DNA from 2 places in the Paenibacillus konkukensis genome. Region 1 is predicted to be linked to the other one. Evidence: riboswitches for the same ligand, from Rfam matches in the RefSeq annotation. Region 1 holds a riboswitch; the other holds the start of a gene.
The links. Region 1 has a riboswitch for cyclic di-GMP ahead of SK3146_RS23350 (LuxR C-terminal-related transcriptional regulator). Riboswitches for the same ligand answer to the same signal wherever they lie in the genome.
Positions count from the first base shown of each region.

Region 2: it holds a riboswitch for cyclic di-GMP, as region 1 does, so the genes downstream of both, SK3146_RS10105 (hypothetical protein) here and SK3146_RS23350 (LuxR C-terminal-related transcriptional regulator) in region 1, are expected to answer to the same signal.

Region 1 is NZ_CP027059.1:5,326,667-5,334,765, forward strand. Features, by position in the region: gene SK3146_RS23330 (PadR family transcriptional regulator) at 1-514, opposite strand, end outside; gene SK3146_RS23335 (VOC family protein) at 667-1,020, shown strand; gene SK3146_RS23340 (MDR family MFS transporter) at 1,087-2,457, shown strand; gene SK3146_RS23345 (PadR family transcriptional regulator) at 2,631-3,206, shown strand; cyclic di-GMP riboswitch class I at 3,301-3,387, shown strand; gene SK3146_RS23350 (LuxR C-terminal-related transcriptional regulator) at 3,449-4,135, shown strand; gene SK3146_RS23355 (hypothetical protein) at 4,497-4,958, shown strand; gene SK3146_RS23360 (RNA polymerase sigma factor) at 5,608-6,150, shown strand; gene SK3146_RS23365 (DUF6075 family protein) at 6,270-6,677, shown strand; gene SK3146_RS23370 (C40 family peptidase) at 6,706-8,099, shown strand, end outside.
Region 2 is NZ_CP027059.1:2,355,804-2,363,902, reverse strand. Features, by position in the region: gene thrC (threonine synthase) at 1-225, shown strand, start outside; gene SK3146_RS10125 (iron-sulfur cluster assembly accessory protein) at 308-610, shown strand; gene SK3146_RS10120 (YuzB family protein) at 647-880, shown strand; gene SK3146_RS10115 (VOC family protein) at 1,064-1,867, opposite strand; gene SK3146_RS10110 (esterase-like activity of phytase family protein) at 2,092-3,579, shown strand; cyclic di-GMP riboswitch class I at 4,005-4,095, shown strand; gene SK3146_RS10105 (hypothetical protein) at 4,200-4,499, shown strand; gene SK3146_RS10100 (DUF2935 domain-containing protein) at 4,705-5,517, shown strand; gene SK3146_RS10095 (LysR family transcriptional regulator) at 5,961-6,845, opposite strand; gene SK3146_RS10090 (adenylosuccinate synthase) at 7,032-8,099, shown strand, end outside.

The DNA.
Region 1 (8,099 bases):
CTGCGAGCACCGTTCGTTGGTATTCTGTCTCGAGTGAAAATAAGCGGGGCAGACCCATCGATGCTACGGTTTGCAGCTCATCTTCGAGTCGAGTGAGCATGTTTTCAAGAGCGTGGACTCTTTTTTGGAAGAGCATTGCAACATCTTCGGGCGTCAACAGTGCCAGAAAAGAAACAGCAGCAGGGAACTCTAAAAATTCCTGAGCAGGTGTAGAGATCATTTCCCGCATCCAAGAATAGGCAGCATCTCGCCCCAGATCCGTAATTTCGTAAACAATTAAATCCGGTTTCCCTTCATTTTTTTTCTTTCCTTGGATAGCAATGGCCTTGTCTCGATGCAACCGATCAATCGTTTGGTAAATACTCGTTCGATGGCGAACGTTAATAACTTCTTCTTTCCCCCTCTCTTTGATAAGCTGCTGCATACGATAAGCATGCATCGGCTCCTCGATCAGAAAACAAAGCACGGCTAAAGCGACAGGTGATTTTTTAATGAAGTTGTTTTTCATAGTCATAATAATACTATTAATAATATGACTAAGTCAAGAGACGCAATAAAGTTCACCCAAAGCACCAACTGAGTTTATTATATCATAAAAATATATTTACATATTATATCTTTTTGATATAATAAAACCGATCAAACATAAAAAGGAGGAAATATACCATGTTTAAGAGCGGCAATGTGACTGTCATGGTAACGGATTTAAAAAACGCAGTAAAATTTTATGTCGAAGCCCTTGGACTAAAGCTTCAACACGAAATGGACGGGCATTTTGCGCAGGTCGAAGCACCGGGATTGACGATCGGTCTCCTACATCCTTCAGGCGACCAAGGTGTTAAACCGGGAACTTCGGGTAGTATGTCTATTGGATTTGAAGTAGAGGAACTGGAGTCTGCCATTGAGACACTACAATCCCGGGGTGTTCATTTCCATGATTATGTAGAAGGCCAAGCAGCCCAAGTCGTACACTTCAGCGATCCTGAAGGCAATACCCTATACTTGGTTTGTAATCGTTAAGCCAAGGTGAGAATAAGGGACAATAAAAAAAGGAGTCTTCTCTTGACACCGAAAACCAACGTCAACATGGTTATCATCGGACTGCTGGCTGCGATGTTCATCGGCGCGTTGGACGTGACCATCGTCGCCACTGCTACGCCGCATATTATCGCTGATTTACATGGTGTGAGCCTATTCAGTTGGGTGTTCGCGGTTTACACGTTGACCACCTGTGTGGCGGTGCCTATTTTCGGCAAGCTCGCCGATTTGTTCGGGCGCAAAGCCGTGTTCGCTGTCGGCATCGGTTTGTTCGTACTCGGTTCCATTTTATGCGGGGCCGCACAGTCAATGGCGGAACTCATTTGGTTCCGGGCCTTGCAAGGAATCGGGGCCGGGGCACTGGCGCCCGTGTGCTTTACGATTGTCGGCGATTTGTTTTCAGGCAAGCAACGAGGCAAAATGATGGGCGTCTTCTCGTCCGTTTGGTCCGTGGCAGGCTTGCTCGGCCCGCTTATCGGCGGTTATTTCGTCGATCAGGTGTCGTGGCGCTGGATATTCTACATCAACGTGCCGATCGGTGCCGCCGCCTTGCTGCTGGTCACCGTATTTTTGCACCAACCGATCGAGCGCCGGGTGAAAAAAGTCGATTACCTGGGCACGCTCACCTTTACCGTTTCCTTATCCGCACTCCTGTATGCGCTTCTGAGTGGCGGGTCCGACCATCCGTGGGATTCCCCGTTGATTATAGGGCTGTTTGCGGTAGCGGCCGTATTTTTGCTGTTGTTCCTCTGGATCGAAAAACGGGCGGAGGAGCCGATGATGCCGTTGTCGATTTTCCGCATCCGCGTATTGAACGTGACAAATGTCAGCGGATTTCTGACGTTCAGCATCACGACGGGCTTGACGATTTACTCGCCAATCTGGATTCAGTCCGTGCTTGGCCATTCCGCGACAAGCTCGGGCCTGATCGTCATGCCGATGTCACTGGCATGGCCGCTCGCTTCCAACATAGCCGGCAGGCTCATGTACCGGATGGGGGTGAAGGCGTCGATTGTGTTCGGTTCTAGTCTGGTGGTGGCCGGCTTCATTTGGCTTGCCGCGCTTCAGATGAACTCTCCTTACGTTTACTGGATTGGTATCCTCGTCGTGATCGGGCTCGGGATGGGCTTTGTCGCGACGCCCTCAACCGTTGTCGTGCAATCCGCAGTCGGCTGGGAAAATCGTGGAGTCGCCAACGCTTCCAGCATGCTATTGCGAGCAATGGGCCAAACGATCGGCATCGCGGTATTCGGCACGATTTACAACCAGCATGTGACAACGCTCGACTCCAAATCGGAGCTGGCTGCCGGAATGCATGCCGTTTTTCTGCTCATGTGCGCCATTGCGATTGCGAACCTGCTCGCCGTGCAGTTCCTGCCGAAGCACCGCGAGCTGATGGCGCACCAGCAGTCGGCTTGACGGGGGCACGAAAGAAAGAAACCGGAATTGGCCACAAACGGATTCGGCCTGGAAAAAGTCGCGACGACCGCGGCTTTTTCTTTTTTCGGGCAAGCATAAGCTATACTATTGTTTACTTATTATATCTTTTCGATATAATTAAAGAAGTTAAACTTATAGGGGAGGCTGTTTGCTTGAACGAATTATTCGTACTCGGCGAATTGATGATTAACCCGATGCATGGCTATTTGTTGCATCAGATCTTGAACGGGGCTATTGGACCTACGCGAAAAATTAGCTGGGGGGTGCTTTATCCGCTCATTCACGGCCTGCTAGCAGACGGGCTGATCGAGCAGGTCCCCGATGAACAACCGGAGGGCGCTCGACAAGGAAGAGGAAAAAAGAAAATAATGTATAGCATTACCGAAGAAGGCAAAATGCGCTTTTCCCGGTTGATGGAAGAGCCGATTCCATACACGCCGGATTACGAGCTGCATTTTTATATTAAATTGAAAAATTTTGATCTGATCAGTAGAGAGCTGCGGTTTTTAATTTTGCACCAGTACAAGGATTACCTGCGGTATGAAATCCGCCATGAGGAAGAACGGATTGAGTATGTGGACAAGGATGAGCGGATACCAGACGGGGAGCAGCAGTATATTCTGATCTTTTTCCGGCATCGGTTAGAAAGGCTCCGTGTTGACGAAGAGTGGGTTTTACAGTTAATCAATAGTCATCGAACGAATGGGGAAGGACTTGAACGGGAGTAAACCTGGAAATGTTAAAGCTAAGCACAGCGGATGCAAGGTTAGCCCCTCATTATGGCTTGTCTCACCCATCTAAATCTGAACTGCGGCAACTAAATATGGAAAACGGCAAAACTGTCGAAAGGCAGTGACGCAAAGCCACGGATCTTCTCACTATTCAAGTGATGACCGCCGGGCTACCCAATTTGCCAAACACGGCCTATGGGGTCGTGTTTTTGTTATTTGCAGAATTGGAGGGGAATAAGATGTCCGAAGCAAAATATCATTCGAAATTGCCTATGATGGCTGGTAAAGGGAATATAAGAGTTGTACTAGTGGATAGCGACCAGGAATGGGGGCGCCGCTTTACAGAATTTCTCAAAACAGCGACGGATATTCATCTCATTAACATTTCCGTCACAAAAGAAGAGGCGGTACGAGCTGGTTTACAGTTGGATGTGGATGTTGTTGTAGTAAATACAACACTGCGGTCACCCGGATACGATGGACTAGATGCATCCAAAGAAATTCTTGCAAAAAAAGATATTCCCATTATTGTCGTGGCCTCAAGTAATGACCCAGAGGTAGTCGTAGAGGCAATGGCAGTCGGAGCGGTTAATTTTATTTGCAAAGCCTATATGCGAGACATCATCATAGCGATTCGCGAAGCATATCATCGTAATCCATCTTTGCACCCGAGAGCTTCGAAGGTGCTTCGCGAAGAAGTCACCCGGTTGAAGCGTCAGGAATTTTGTTGTAAGCTAACCACGACTGAAAAAGAAGTATTGCAATTAATCGCTTTGGGATATTCCCAGTCCAAGACCATTCAGTTGATGGGGATCTCGCCCAATACTATGAAGACACACGTTCGTCATATTAGTAGAAAGCTCGGTACAAAATCAATCAAAGAAGCAGCAATAAAGGCGAGGCGGTTTGGACTAGAGAAACAATAGCACGATGCCTAGTGACGAATTTCGATTTACTTCGACAAGGTTCTGGGTCTTCAGGGTGACTAAAAAATCATCCTGCCGGATGACATCGAAAATTGATAAAATTAGGCATAAGGTGGGATAGGAATTGAACGAAATGGCCCACTATGAAAGGGAGGGATTTACGGAAATAGTAATTAAGGATGATGTGTAGGATAGGTGTCTGTCATGTGAAGAACGGGACAAACTCAATGTGGTTCTTTTTTCTCATTCATGGTTTGGGTTGTCCCCAAAATGATGGATGAAAGGATGATCGGCATGTATCGAAAAGAAATGGAGCGTGAAATATGTCAGTATAGCCGAATAGGAAACGGAGGGGTCACTGATGCTGTTAGTTGAGCAGATAACCCCTTATGAAAAAGTCGAGAATTGGTTGATCGCTTATACGGACTGGAAAGCACGGCTGGAATACGCACAAACAGAGCTTACGCACATTCCTGGATTGACTAAAGCGTTGCATGAAGTAGCGATTTACGGTTGCGGCCAACGCAATGACACGCTGCTTCGCACAGTCATACACCGTTTGGAAATCACTGAATATGAAATACCATTTCTTAAGTCCAGAATCGGACTGATCGAATATGCTTTCTCGGCGCTTACTCCAGAGGAAAGACGATTCATTCAATTGCGCTATCAAGATCAATTGGCGTTTGCAATCGTTATGGATCGTTTGGGACTATCGCGCCGCGCTTTTTTCTATCATCGGAAACGAATATTGCAAAAAATATATCGCAAAATAAAAAGTCGAACAGCATTATTGGAGTATGATCCGTTTGACGAAAAGTAAAAGATCGGTTACCGAAAAAGATGCTACTGTGCATCTTTTTTTGGTGAGCGAATAAATGCACGTTATAAACCTAACCTCTACTATTCGGGCCTCCGTAAATTGCTGATCCCCTGAGAAATTACGCTGATGCACTTTCATTGCACCGAACATGCACCGAACAGGTTCTGTGAATGAACCCTGTATTCCCCAATTCTGCACCCCGTTTGCATTTCTTTCGTGATAAATTGATATTGTGGACAAGTCGGGAACAGTACGTTTTCGTTCAATATCATAAAGTTGAAAGGAGGCTTTTAGTAGTATCCAATTTCTGAGACGACGGGCCATCCGATTTTCGGAGAGCCTGTTTTTTGTTTCGGGCAAAAGCGAACCAAAATCACCTGCAAGTCCTCCCTATTCATTCACTCATAATCAAGCATCAAGCGCCGGTTCTTTTCCTTAACAGGGAAAAGTTCAAGGCGTTTTTTTATTTCATAAGACAACACCAACATAAACAGATGTTGTTGCTTTTCTCACGGTGCTGCCATGTGAGGATGGAGATGATTTTTATGTGCCCCCTGTTGCCGTAATGTCAAACAGCGGTCTTGTTATATGGTTGGTCTCCGGTTATTGACGCGATTATGTTCAGGCTATGCCGTAATGGAGCGTTGGAATGCTCTGCGGCAAAGTCTTTTTTGCTTTTTGGATATTTTTCGCAGACGAGTCAAAGGGAGCGTTGGCTGTCGCTCTCCCCCTCCATTTTGGTTTGCCTACAAACCAAAATGGAGGGACGAATATGAAAAGGATTAATTTGCGGGACATGTATCCCTTTATCAAAACGGATGTATGGATCGACTTAGATGATGAAGTGGCACAAGAAATCCGCCGTTGTGACTTAAATGAAAGCGCATACAAATTGCGCACCTATCGTCATCGCGCTTATTACTCGCTTGATCGGAACGACGGTATAGAACAAGACGTTCTTTTCCTTTCAATTTCCCCGGAGGAATATTACGAGCGTAAGCTTTCCAATGAGCAGCTTTATGCGGCTATGTGTCGATTGCCGGAAAAATCGTTTAGACGAATTTATGCTCACTTCTTTTTAGGCATGAGCAAAGTAGCGATTGCCCAAGCTGAACAAGTTGATGAACGGGCAGTACGAAAATCTATTGAACGCGGTTTAAAACAAATGGCGCAGTTTCTCAAAAAAATGTGATTGCGGTAGGTCAAAGGGTCCGATTTGCTTGCCAAAATGAACAGATAGGTAAAGAGCTTTATGTAGGCGGCGGCTGGTTATAACCAGCCGCTCATTTTCCATGAGAGGGGCAGGTAACAATGAATTCGATTCGATTTCGAGATGCTGAACATGAAAGCTTCTACTTTCGGATGCTGGATGAAAGGAAATGCAGCGACGGCTATCATCGGGCACTTTTCTACACATTAGGTATTTCCCACGATACTCGGAGTCATATCCGCGATTTGTTTGATTTTTCTAATGGGGGCATTAAGCCCAGAGGTCTCGCAGCCTCGTGGCAAACCGGTAGTTCTATCCGCGTGTGCAGGCTTGCTTTTAATCTGTGGAATGGCTGGACGGAAAAAGGTGGGGAACGCTACTCTACTCCCCACGAATTATTCGATTGCAGCTACGCTCCCTATTTTTTTGAAGCGATTCAACTTCGTTATCCGGATTATTGCCGAAGCCAGGAGAAGAATTTCAAGCGGCTAAACGAACAAGCTCGCTGAATGGCAACCAGCTAAGGGAGTGGAATAGATGAAGGATATTAAAACGAGGACTGTTGTGAAAGACATAAAACGTTTGGACAGACTGCCAAACTTGATGGATCGTGTAAAACATTCGAGCGCCCGCACAAAACAGCATAAAGACAATGACAAGACGACTTCACAATCTCCAAATGAATATGCGCAGCACCATTCTGCATCGGCCGTAGATAAAACGGTACGTTTTCAAATTGGAATGAGCGTGGTTGCTAGCAAAAGATTGATAAGGCTCATTCAAAAAAGGCGGACAAAGGCAGAGGGGGACACGGTATCGATGCAGAACCCCGCTGCTATAACTACTAAGCCCTCAGGTACTCATCAATTGCGACTTGCCCGTAGGTTGCATCTTCGTAAGCCAGTAGATGGGAAATATCTCCTGCCAGCTAATCATCAATCAAAAAAACAACGCTTTTTACCGAGCCGGGTCAATGCCCGGCTTTTGCATCCTCCTCGCAAAGATAGCTTTCCTGAACGAATTCTAAATCGGGAAGGTAGAGATCAAGAACCGGCCGGGAAAAAGGGAGTATTTGCCGCCGCGGCAGCTCATTCAGCAAATGTACGCGGGAATAGCCCAAAAGCGCTAACGTCCGAAAGCTTGAGGAAGCGGCATTTCAGGCCACCGTCATCCCGAATCCCCTTCGCAATATCCAAGCAAGCAGGCAATATGATCAAACGTAAAGAACGGAAGTTCAAGACAATATCGCCATTTATTAAAACGGGACAACGGCTAGGGCAGGTTAAAAGTCATTCTGATAATCAAGCGGAAGGAAAAATGAATAGCGCCAGGACAGCGCAGCGGACTGCACAGATGGCGATGACTGCCCGCCGCTCCATTCAAAAGGCACAAGCTGCAGCACGATTAAATCTTCGGATCATTAAAATGGTAGTAAAAGCAGCCGCTTTGCTTGTCAAAGGGGTAACCACGCTTTTGGGGATTAGTAGCACCGTTATTGTATTGCTGTGCATTGTTATGGCTATAGCTGCTGTCATTTCCTCTCCGTTCAGCATCTTTGTTTCCGGTGAAAACACGGATGCGGATGTAAAACCGCTTTCCCGAATCGTTCAAGAGCTGGACATTGAGTATGCCGACCGTCTGGCAGAAATACAGCAGTCCTCTGGCCGTGTAGACCGGGTGGAGTTTCATTACCCCGGTAGCGCGGACAACACGCGAATAGATAATTGGATGGATATTATAGCCGTTTTTTCCGTGAAGACTGTCATGGATACAGAAAACGGAATGGATGTAGCAACACTTGATGCAACAAGGATCGGGATCATCCAATCGGTGTTTTGGGACATGAATCAACTGGAATCCCGTATCGAAACGATCGAACATACGGAAAGTGCTACGGTAGAGCATGAAGATGGAACTACCAGCGAAGAGAC
Region 2 (8,099 bases), 3.0 Mb from region 1:
CCTGCCTCCGCCGCATCGGTGGCGGGGCTGAAGAAGCTGGTCGGCGAGGGGACCGTCGGCGCCGACGAAACGGTCGTATGCCTGTTGACCGGCCATCTTCTCAAAGATACGGATGCGGTTCGTGAGTATCACCTGGATTCCGGGACGCGAGGGGCCTTTGCCAATGCTATCCATTCGGCGGAGCTTCAGCCGGAAGCGGTGCGCAAGCTGGTCTCGGAGTGCTGAAGAAAACCGCTTCAGCGGGTTGCTTTCCCGGACAGGTTTCTTTACAATAAGGAGAAAACCAACAGTGGGAGATGTCATATAGATGAACTGCAAAATTTCGCGCAACGCTGCAAAAATGCTTTTGGCTGAATTGGAGAAAGAAGAAAACAAGGATCTGAAGCTTCGCGTATACATTACGCACAGCCATGGCGACCACGCCCACTACGGGATGAGTCTCGATACGCCTACGGACAAGGATGAAGTAGTCAGCACGGACAAAAACATCGACGTCATTTTGCAAAAGGACGAGCCTCTGCTCGACGGCGTGCGCATCGATTATTTCTATACACCGGAAGAAGGCTTTGCGGTAACCAATCCTAGCAAGGGGAACCACGGCGACCACTAAGCGGCCTGCGGTTACGAAAGGATCTGGTTTTGGGCAATGGCTAACGATATACGCGTTTGCGATAAATGCAAGCATATGAAAATGAAAACCGCCGTATCGAAGCTTCAAAAGCTGGCCCCCGACGCCGACATTAAAGTGGGATGCAAATCCTACTGCGGGCCTTGTTCGCGGTTCGCCTTTATTTTTATTAACGGGCGTTATGTGACGGGAGCTACGGAGGACGAAGCGATCGAGAAGGCGAAGAAATACGTGAAGAAAGTATCCGGATAGGCCGCTGTGCTTGGAAGCTGAGGCGGAATGCCGCGGGCGGGCAGGAATCCCCGAGTCCCGTTGAGCAAGAGGCTGCACGCCATGCATAAAATGACCGGACATGTTAAGAAGCGTTTAGTCTGCGGACTAAACGCTTTTTTTGCGGGAACGGCAGGCTCCAGCGATCTAAAAATCCCAGGGGTTCTAACCCAATCTCGAATAAGGTAAATTTAAAAGCGCGGGGGCTTTATCGGGAAAATCGGTAAGGCCTAAGCAGAAGCTGTATTCGTTGAACTGAAAATGAAGCTGAGCATGTTCGTTGCTTTCATAGGGAATACCTTTTGCGGTTAAATTGGTTTTGACCTTTTCAATAAAATCGAGACTGCTGATCCCAAAGCTTACGTTCATCGCCGGCGGTAAAGCGGTCATGGCTATAGGAATCCATTTTCGCTGCTTCGAAGCAATAACCGCATGCGCCGTCCCCCCGATTGCAAAAGTAAAATTATCGTATACTTTGGCGAGACTGAAATTAAAAAGATCGACTAACAACGATCTAAAATCGGCCACACTATCCACCGGAAACCCGATCTCTCTGAGATACAATATTTTCAGCTCTCCGCTAGGAGGCAGTATTCCTTCCGTAATGTAATTATGAGCAATGATTTCCAATAAATTGCCGTCGCCATCTCGAAAGTAAACATTCAGCCCGGTTTCAAAATCGTCAATGATCCTGCCGTTCGGCCATTTTAGAAGGGTAACATTCCCCGTACGTTGCAGCCAGTCGACTACGTTGTTAAAGTCAGAGTAAGGGACCTCGAATGCAAAATGGGCCGGAGCCAACGGTTCTGCAGCCTCCTTAAAAGATAATGTAAAGTATTCGGCCGGTTGGAGAAGGATCTCATGGTCGGACTCGTAAACGACAGGGAAATGCAGCTGTTCGTGATAAAATTGTTTAACGCCTCGAATCGAAACTGTTTGTAATTGAAGCTGGGAGAAGTGAGTTATCATGGAAGGTGCACTCCTTTCCGGAATTAAATGGGTGAGATGATTGTATCCAACAAAATGATATAGGTCTAATATATGATATGTATCCTATTTATAGGTTATATCTATATATCAATCATTTCACAGGTTGCTTTACCATTTTTTAAAATTCCGATGACATTCCGCAAACGTTCCTCTCTTATGCTGAAAGAGGATACAGTCGTTATTTCACTGGGGGGAACGAATCGATGAAAAATAGGATGAAAAAAAGAAAATGGATGATCGCGACACTTGCGCTTTGCGCGTTGGCGGGCGCGTCGTCGGTTCAGGCGGCGCAGTCGCAGCTGGAGGCGCAAGCCGTGAAATTCAATGTGTTTTCGAACGGACAAGCCGTTTCGATGGATAAGGAGCCTGTCGTGATCGACGGCAGCACGTATGTGCCGCTGCGCGCGATCGGCGAGGCGCTCGGCAAGCAGGTGGAATGGAACGAATGGACTCAATCGATCCGTCTGAAAGACCAGCCGAAGGTTGCCGCAGTACATGAATGGAAAAATCCGCCCGAGCTGACAGGAAGCATCAAGGAAGGGGGATTCTCAGGATTGCTGCATATGCCCAGCGATCCGGAGGACGTCTTCTACACGATGGCAGACCGCGGGCCGAACGGCGAATTCGGCAAGGACAAGCTTCGCACCTTCCCGGACGACACGTACGTTCCGAGAATGTACAAGATCAAGGCGGCCAACGGCACGATCGAGGTGCTGGAGACGATCAAGCTGCATTTGCCCGACGGCAGGAAGGACGTATATACCGGTACATCCGATGTCACAGGCATGCCGAATTTACAAGAAGGCGACGAGGTGCCTTACGACGGTACGGGAACGAAGAAGCTGGGCTATGACCCGGACGGCTTGGACCTTGAAGGCATTGCCTACAGCCCGAGCGACGACACATTCTGGCTGTCCGACGAATACCGCCCTTCGATTTTGCAGGTGAAGCGAGACGGAACGATCTTGGGCCGTTATGTGCCGCAAGGAGCCAAGGACAAGCTGCTGGCTGCCGGAGCGCAGACGGATATTTATGATATTTTGCCTGCGGCGTACAACAACCGCATCGCCAACCGCGGCTTCGAGGGCGTGACGATTTCTCCGGACGGCCGGTATTTGTACACCTCGATTCAAAGCCCGATGGCCGTTCCCGATCAGAAAACCGGGGAAAAATCGCGCAACCTGCGTATTCTCAAAATGGATTTAAGCAGCAAAACGGTCGTCGGAGAATACTTGTATATTGCCGAGGACGCCTCGATGTTCCGGAATGTGAAGCAAAAAGATATTGTCATCAGCGACCTGTCGGCGCTGAGCCAAGATACGGTGCTGGTTGACGAGCGCGATAAAAACGCCGGCGACGAAGCGCAGCTGAAGCGAATTTATAAAGCGGACTTTTCCAAAGCGACGAATCTGTTAGGAACTGCCGACAGCGAGCAAGTGGAAGCGCTGAGCATCGAGCAGCTGAAGGCGAAGGGCATCGCGCCTGTGAGCAAGGAATTGGTCGTAGATGTAGCCAAGCTCGGTTATCCGCATGAGAAGCTGGAAGGACTCGCTGTCGTCAACGAACATACGATCGCGGTTGTCAACGACAATGATTTCGGCGTGGACGGCTACGACGAGCAAGGCCAGCTGCAGGTCAATCAGAATCCGACGCAAATGTATGTTATCACGGTGAACGAGGAATTAAAGTAAAACGGCTAATCGCCGAAATCTCCTTGCCAGTAGGCAGGGAGTTTTTTTTGCCGTAGAACAAGTCTTTGACGATATTAACTGCCGCCGAACGGAGCGCGGACATCTGGTAGACAGTGTCCGATATACATTATCTCCCATACTGTAGAAGTCTGTCCGAAGGAGTACGTGGTTCATCGGACAGACTCCTAGGTCCATTGTCCGCGAGATATCCTGCTTGCGGATTATGACGGCAGCCGCCGTTTGCGACCGGAGCCTATGTTGCGTTTGCGGGAAAATAGTTTGATCGTCGCGGCATTACGAGCCAGAAATGAGTCTAAAGTCCATGTAGACAGGCGAAAAATAGTCAATTAGCAACATGCATTCCGCTATGCGTATCTTATATGCTATTGTTGTCGTATTTTGTTACACGAATTGACAAATTTCGAACTCGATAATGGCAAAGCAGGCGAAAGCCTGTGACGCAAAGCTATAGGGGCTATCGAACGGATCGGTCCGTTCTGCCAGCCAGCTGCCGAAGGATCGGTGATACGCATATGCAGCGGACTCCCGCCGAGGCTAAGAGGAGTCTTTTCGATGTTTGTGGGATACGTCATTCAAGTAATGCGGAGGGTTGAAAGACGATGTCTAACGAAGAGCGGGAGTTTATGACGAAGGAAGGTTTTTTTACGGTTATCGAAGGGAAGATGATCGGCGTTTATTTATCGAGCGAAGGCCCGAAAATGTTTATGAATCAGGAAGTGTTCGACCTGCGTTACCCATGTTGGGACGTGGAGATGGTCATGGGGAAAAACAGCCATTTGCTGAGCTTTTACTGGTACGGCGAAGTGAAGTTCTCGTTTCGCTGCGGCTTTGTCAATGATTTGTTCTTGAGCCTGTACGATTATTTGAGCTGTAGATTGGAAACGAGAAGACTGGCTTAAGCGGCGGGCAATCGAGCCGGGAGCCGGGTGCGGCGACAATGAGGGATGGGCTGCGGAGCGTTTTTTTTGCCCGTACGTGACACCAAGCGGGAGGCGTAAGCATACTATGCTTATCAAGAACGACCTGGGCATTCGCCCAGCGTTGCCACCATTGCTGCGAAGGCGGGCTCGGAAGGAGCGAAGCCGCCTGAAGGAGGAAAGCTCCGTGGAACCATCTGCTTACGTATCGTCCGCTTCATTCGAGCATCCGTTCTGGCTGCAGGTTTGCGGCGATCACGCCCGCTTTATCAGAGATGCGCTCGCTCCTTCTGAAGAAGAAGAGATCGGCCGGGCCGTTTGTTTCATCCGCACGTTCGACGCGTTGCTTAACGATTCGCGACGTCCGCTGAACGGAGCTTCGTGGGTTCAGCTGAGCGAGGCGGCTTTCCGGCGGGTGCAGGAGCTGCGGGCCTTTAAGCTGCATCTGCTGGAGCGGTCGCTTGACGGCCGCGTGGTCATTTCGCTTCCGCCTACGTTCATAAATCATATGGTTAACGAGGCGGAGGAATATATCCGGGTGCTCGCCTTTCTGAGAATCGGGGAGCCGGCCCCGGTGTTTGACGAAATCCATCATCACTTGGTATGGCTTGCCGATGCGGCGGGCCATGCCGGCTCCATAGCGGCCGACCTGGATATGACGGAACGGCGTCTGCTCGAGCTGAGCCGCACGTTCGAAACGCATTTCACGGACTTTTATTTGAAGGCGATCGAAGTTGCGGGATACATGCGGACCAGGCTGAAGCAGTTCCCGGCCCTGGCGCGCTTCCAGAAGGAAGTGGAGCTGGAGATGGCGCTGTTCCGGGAGTTTCTGAGGGAGCTGGAGGAGCTGGCGCTCTCGAAGGAAGTGCTGGGAACGCTCAGCCCCTTGATGCCCGACCATATGGCGCGGGAAGAATGCTACTATCTGATTAAGCTGGCGAGCCTCTCTAATACCCGCCCGCCGAATTGCGATCCGGCGAAGCCCAGGGTGGAAGGCTAGAGCTTGTCAGCTCTGACGCAGCTGCGCCGTCAACCGCCGCCGGATATTTGCGGGGACTGCGGCTGATTACAAACGAATAAGCGTGCTTTGCTGCATATGGGATGCGGCAGGGGACGCTTTTTTTGTTTAGGAAATGATGCGCAGCAATATCCTGTGGAAATCCGGGGTCTCCCCCGAAAGTAAAGTCTACCCATAGAACGATCCCAGAGGAAGGGTTAGACACCGATCCAGCTTAGGCTGGATGCGGACGGAATAAGCTTCAGAGCTTCACGTCACTTTTGGGGGATTTGTTCATGCTGCGCTCTGTCCCAGTGCGGGCAAAGCGGCAGGGCGCAGCATGAAGCGATTCCTGCTAACGGGCGCCGTGGCCCAAGCGCATGAGGGCGGATTAGCGCAGATGCCGACGCGAGAGGAGGGGCAACGGCAAACAGTTGGAGCCGCTGCTAGGACTGAAGGCACAGCTCCAGCATCGTCTGCGCCGCGAAAGACAGCGGAACGTCCTTCAAAGTGACGATGCCGATATGACGAGGCGGTATAGCCGGCTCCAACCGCAGCTCGAACAGCTCTCCGGAAGCCAGCTCCTCGGCGGCGAACTGCCCGGTGACGCAGGAGATGCCGAGCCCGGTCTTGGCGAATTGGATAAGCAGATCGAGACTGCCCAGCTCGAATTCCGGGGTAATGCGAACCTGATGAGCCTGAAAATAGCGGTCCGCATATTTGCGCATGCTGCTGTCTCTCTCCAGCAAGATGATCGGGTAGGCCGCCAGCTCCGCCGGGGTCATCGTTTGCCCCTGCAAATGGCTGTATCTGGCCCCGGCGACAAAAATATCGTGGAGCGGCTTCCACCGGCGGATGCTGAGCTGCGCGTCGTCGACGGGAAGATTGACGATGCCGAAATCGATGGCGCCTTCCTTAAGCAGCTTGATCGTCTCCTGCGAGGTGCGGTTCGTGACATGCAGCTTCACGTCCGGGTACTCCTTGTGAAACGCTTCCAGATAAGGCAGCAGCACATGCTTGCACAGCGTATCGTTAGCTCCGATATGAACGACCCCGCTCAGCATCTGATGCATTTCGGTCAGTCTGTGCTCCGCCTCTGCGATCAGCTGGAACGCTTGCCCGATGTAACGGAGCAGCACTTCCCCTTCGACGGTTAGCTTCGCGCCCCGCGAAGTGCGAAAAAACAACGGCCCGCCAAGCTTCTCCTCGAGCTGTCTGATCGAATGGCTGACGGCGGGCTGCGTAATGAACAGCGCTTCCGCCGCCCGGGAGAAGCTTCCCGCCTTCGCGACCGCCAGGAACACGCGGTATAAATCGAGGTTATAATCCATGCTATAATCTCCAGTTATATTAGATATACATATTATTCATTATATTTATATCTTATCACAGAATATAATGACAAGGTAAGTTCATTCGGCTGCCGAAACGCGTTTGTACGACGGACGGAGTATGTACGCCGGTCCTCGTTCATGTTCGGATAGCCTTTAATCATCCGGAATAAGGGAGCGATGCATGTGAAAGGTTCGGTTACGGCTGTAGTAGGGGCCAATTGGGGAGATGAAGGAAAAGGCAAGGTTACGGATTTGCTGGCTGCGCAGGCGGATGTCGTCGTGCGGTTTCAAGGGGGGAACAACGCGGGGCATACGATTATTAACGATTACGGCAAATTCGTGCTGCATATGCTGCCGTCCGGCGTATTTCACCGCCGGATCGTCAATGTCATCGGACCGGGAACGGCGCTGAATGTCCGCGGACTGCTGGAGGAATACGAGAAATTGCAGGCGCGGAACGTGCCGGAGCCGATCCTGCGCATCTCGGAGCGCAGTCAAGTGGTGCTGCCTTATCATGAGCTGTTCGACTCGCTCGAGGAAGAGCGGCTCGGCAGCCGGCAGTTCGGATCGACCCGGTCCGGGATCGCGCCGTTTTATGCGGATAAATATTTGAAGATCGGCATTCAGGTCGCCGATTTGTACGACCGCTCTACGCTTCTGGCGAAGCTTGGCCATGCCCTGGAGAGCAAAAATGTGCTGCTGGAGCATCTGTACGGGCAAGAGCCGCTGCAAGCCGAACCGCTGGCCGAGCGGCTGCTGCAGGACGGGGAGGCGATACGCCCGCTCGTTTGCGATACGACGGAGCTGCTGCATGAGGCGCTGCAGGAAGGGAAGACGATTTTGGTCGAAGGCCAGCTGGGCGCGCTGCGGGACCCGGATCACGGCATTTATCCGTACTCGACCTCCTCGTCTACGCTCGCCGGATACGCCGCCGTCGGAGCGGGAGTTCCGCCTCATGCCATCCGGCGCATTATTGCCGTAGCCAAGGCGTACTCCAGCTGCGTCGGAGCCGGGCCGTTCGTTACCGAGCTGCACGGGCCGGAAGGAGACGAGCTGCGCCGGCGGGGAGGAGACGGGGGCGAGTTCGGCTCCAAGACCGGGCGACCGCGCCGGGTCGGCTGGTTCGACGCCGTCGCCACGAGGTACGGCTGCATGGCGCAGGGAGCTACCGAGGTCACTTTGTCGCTGCTTGACGTGCTCGGGTATTTGGACCGCATTCCGGTATGCACCGCCTATGAGGTGGACGGCCAG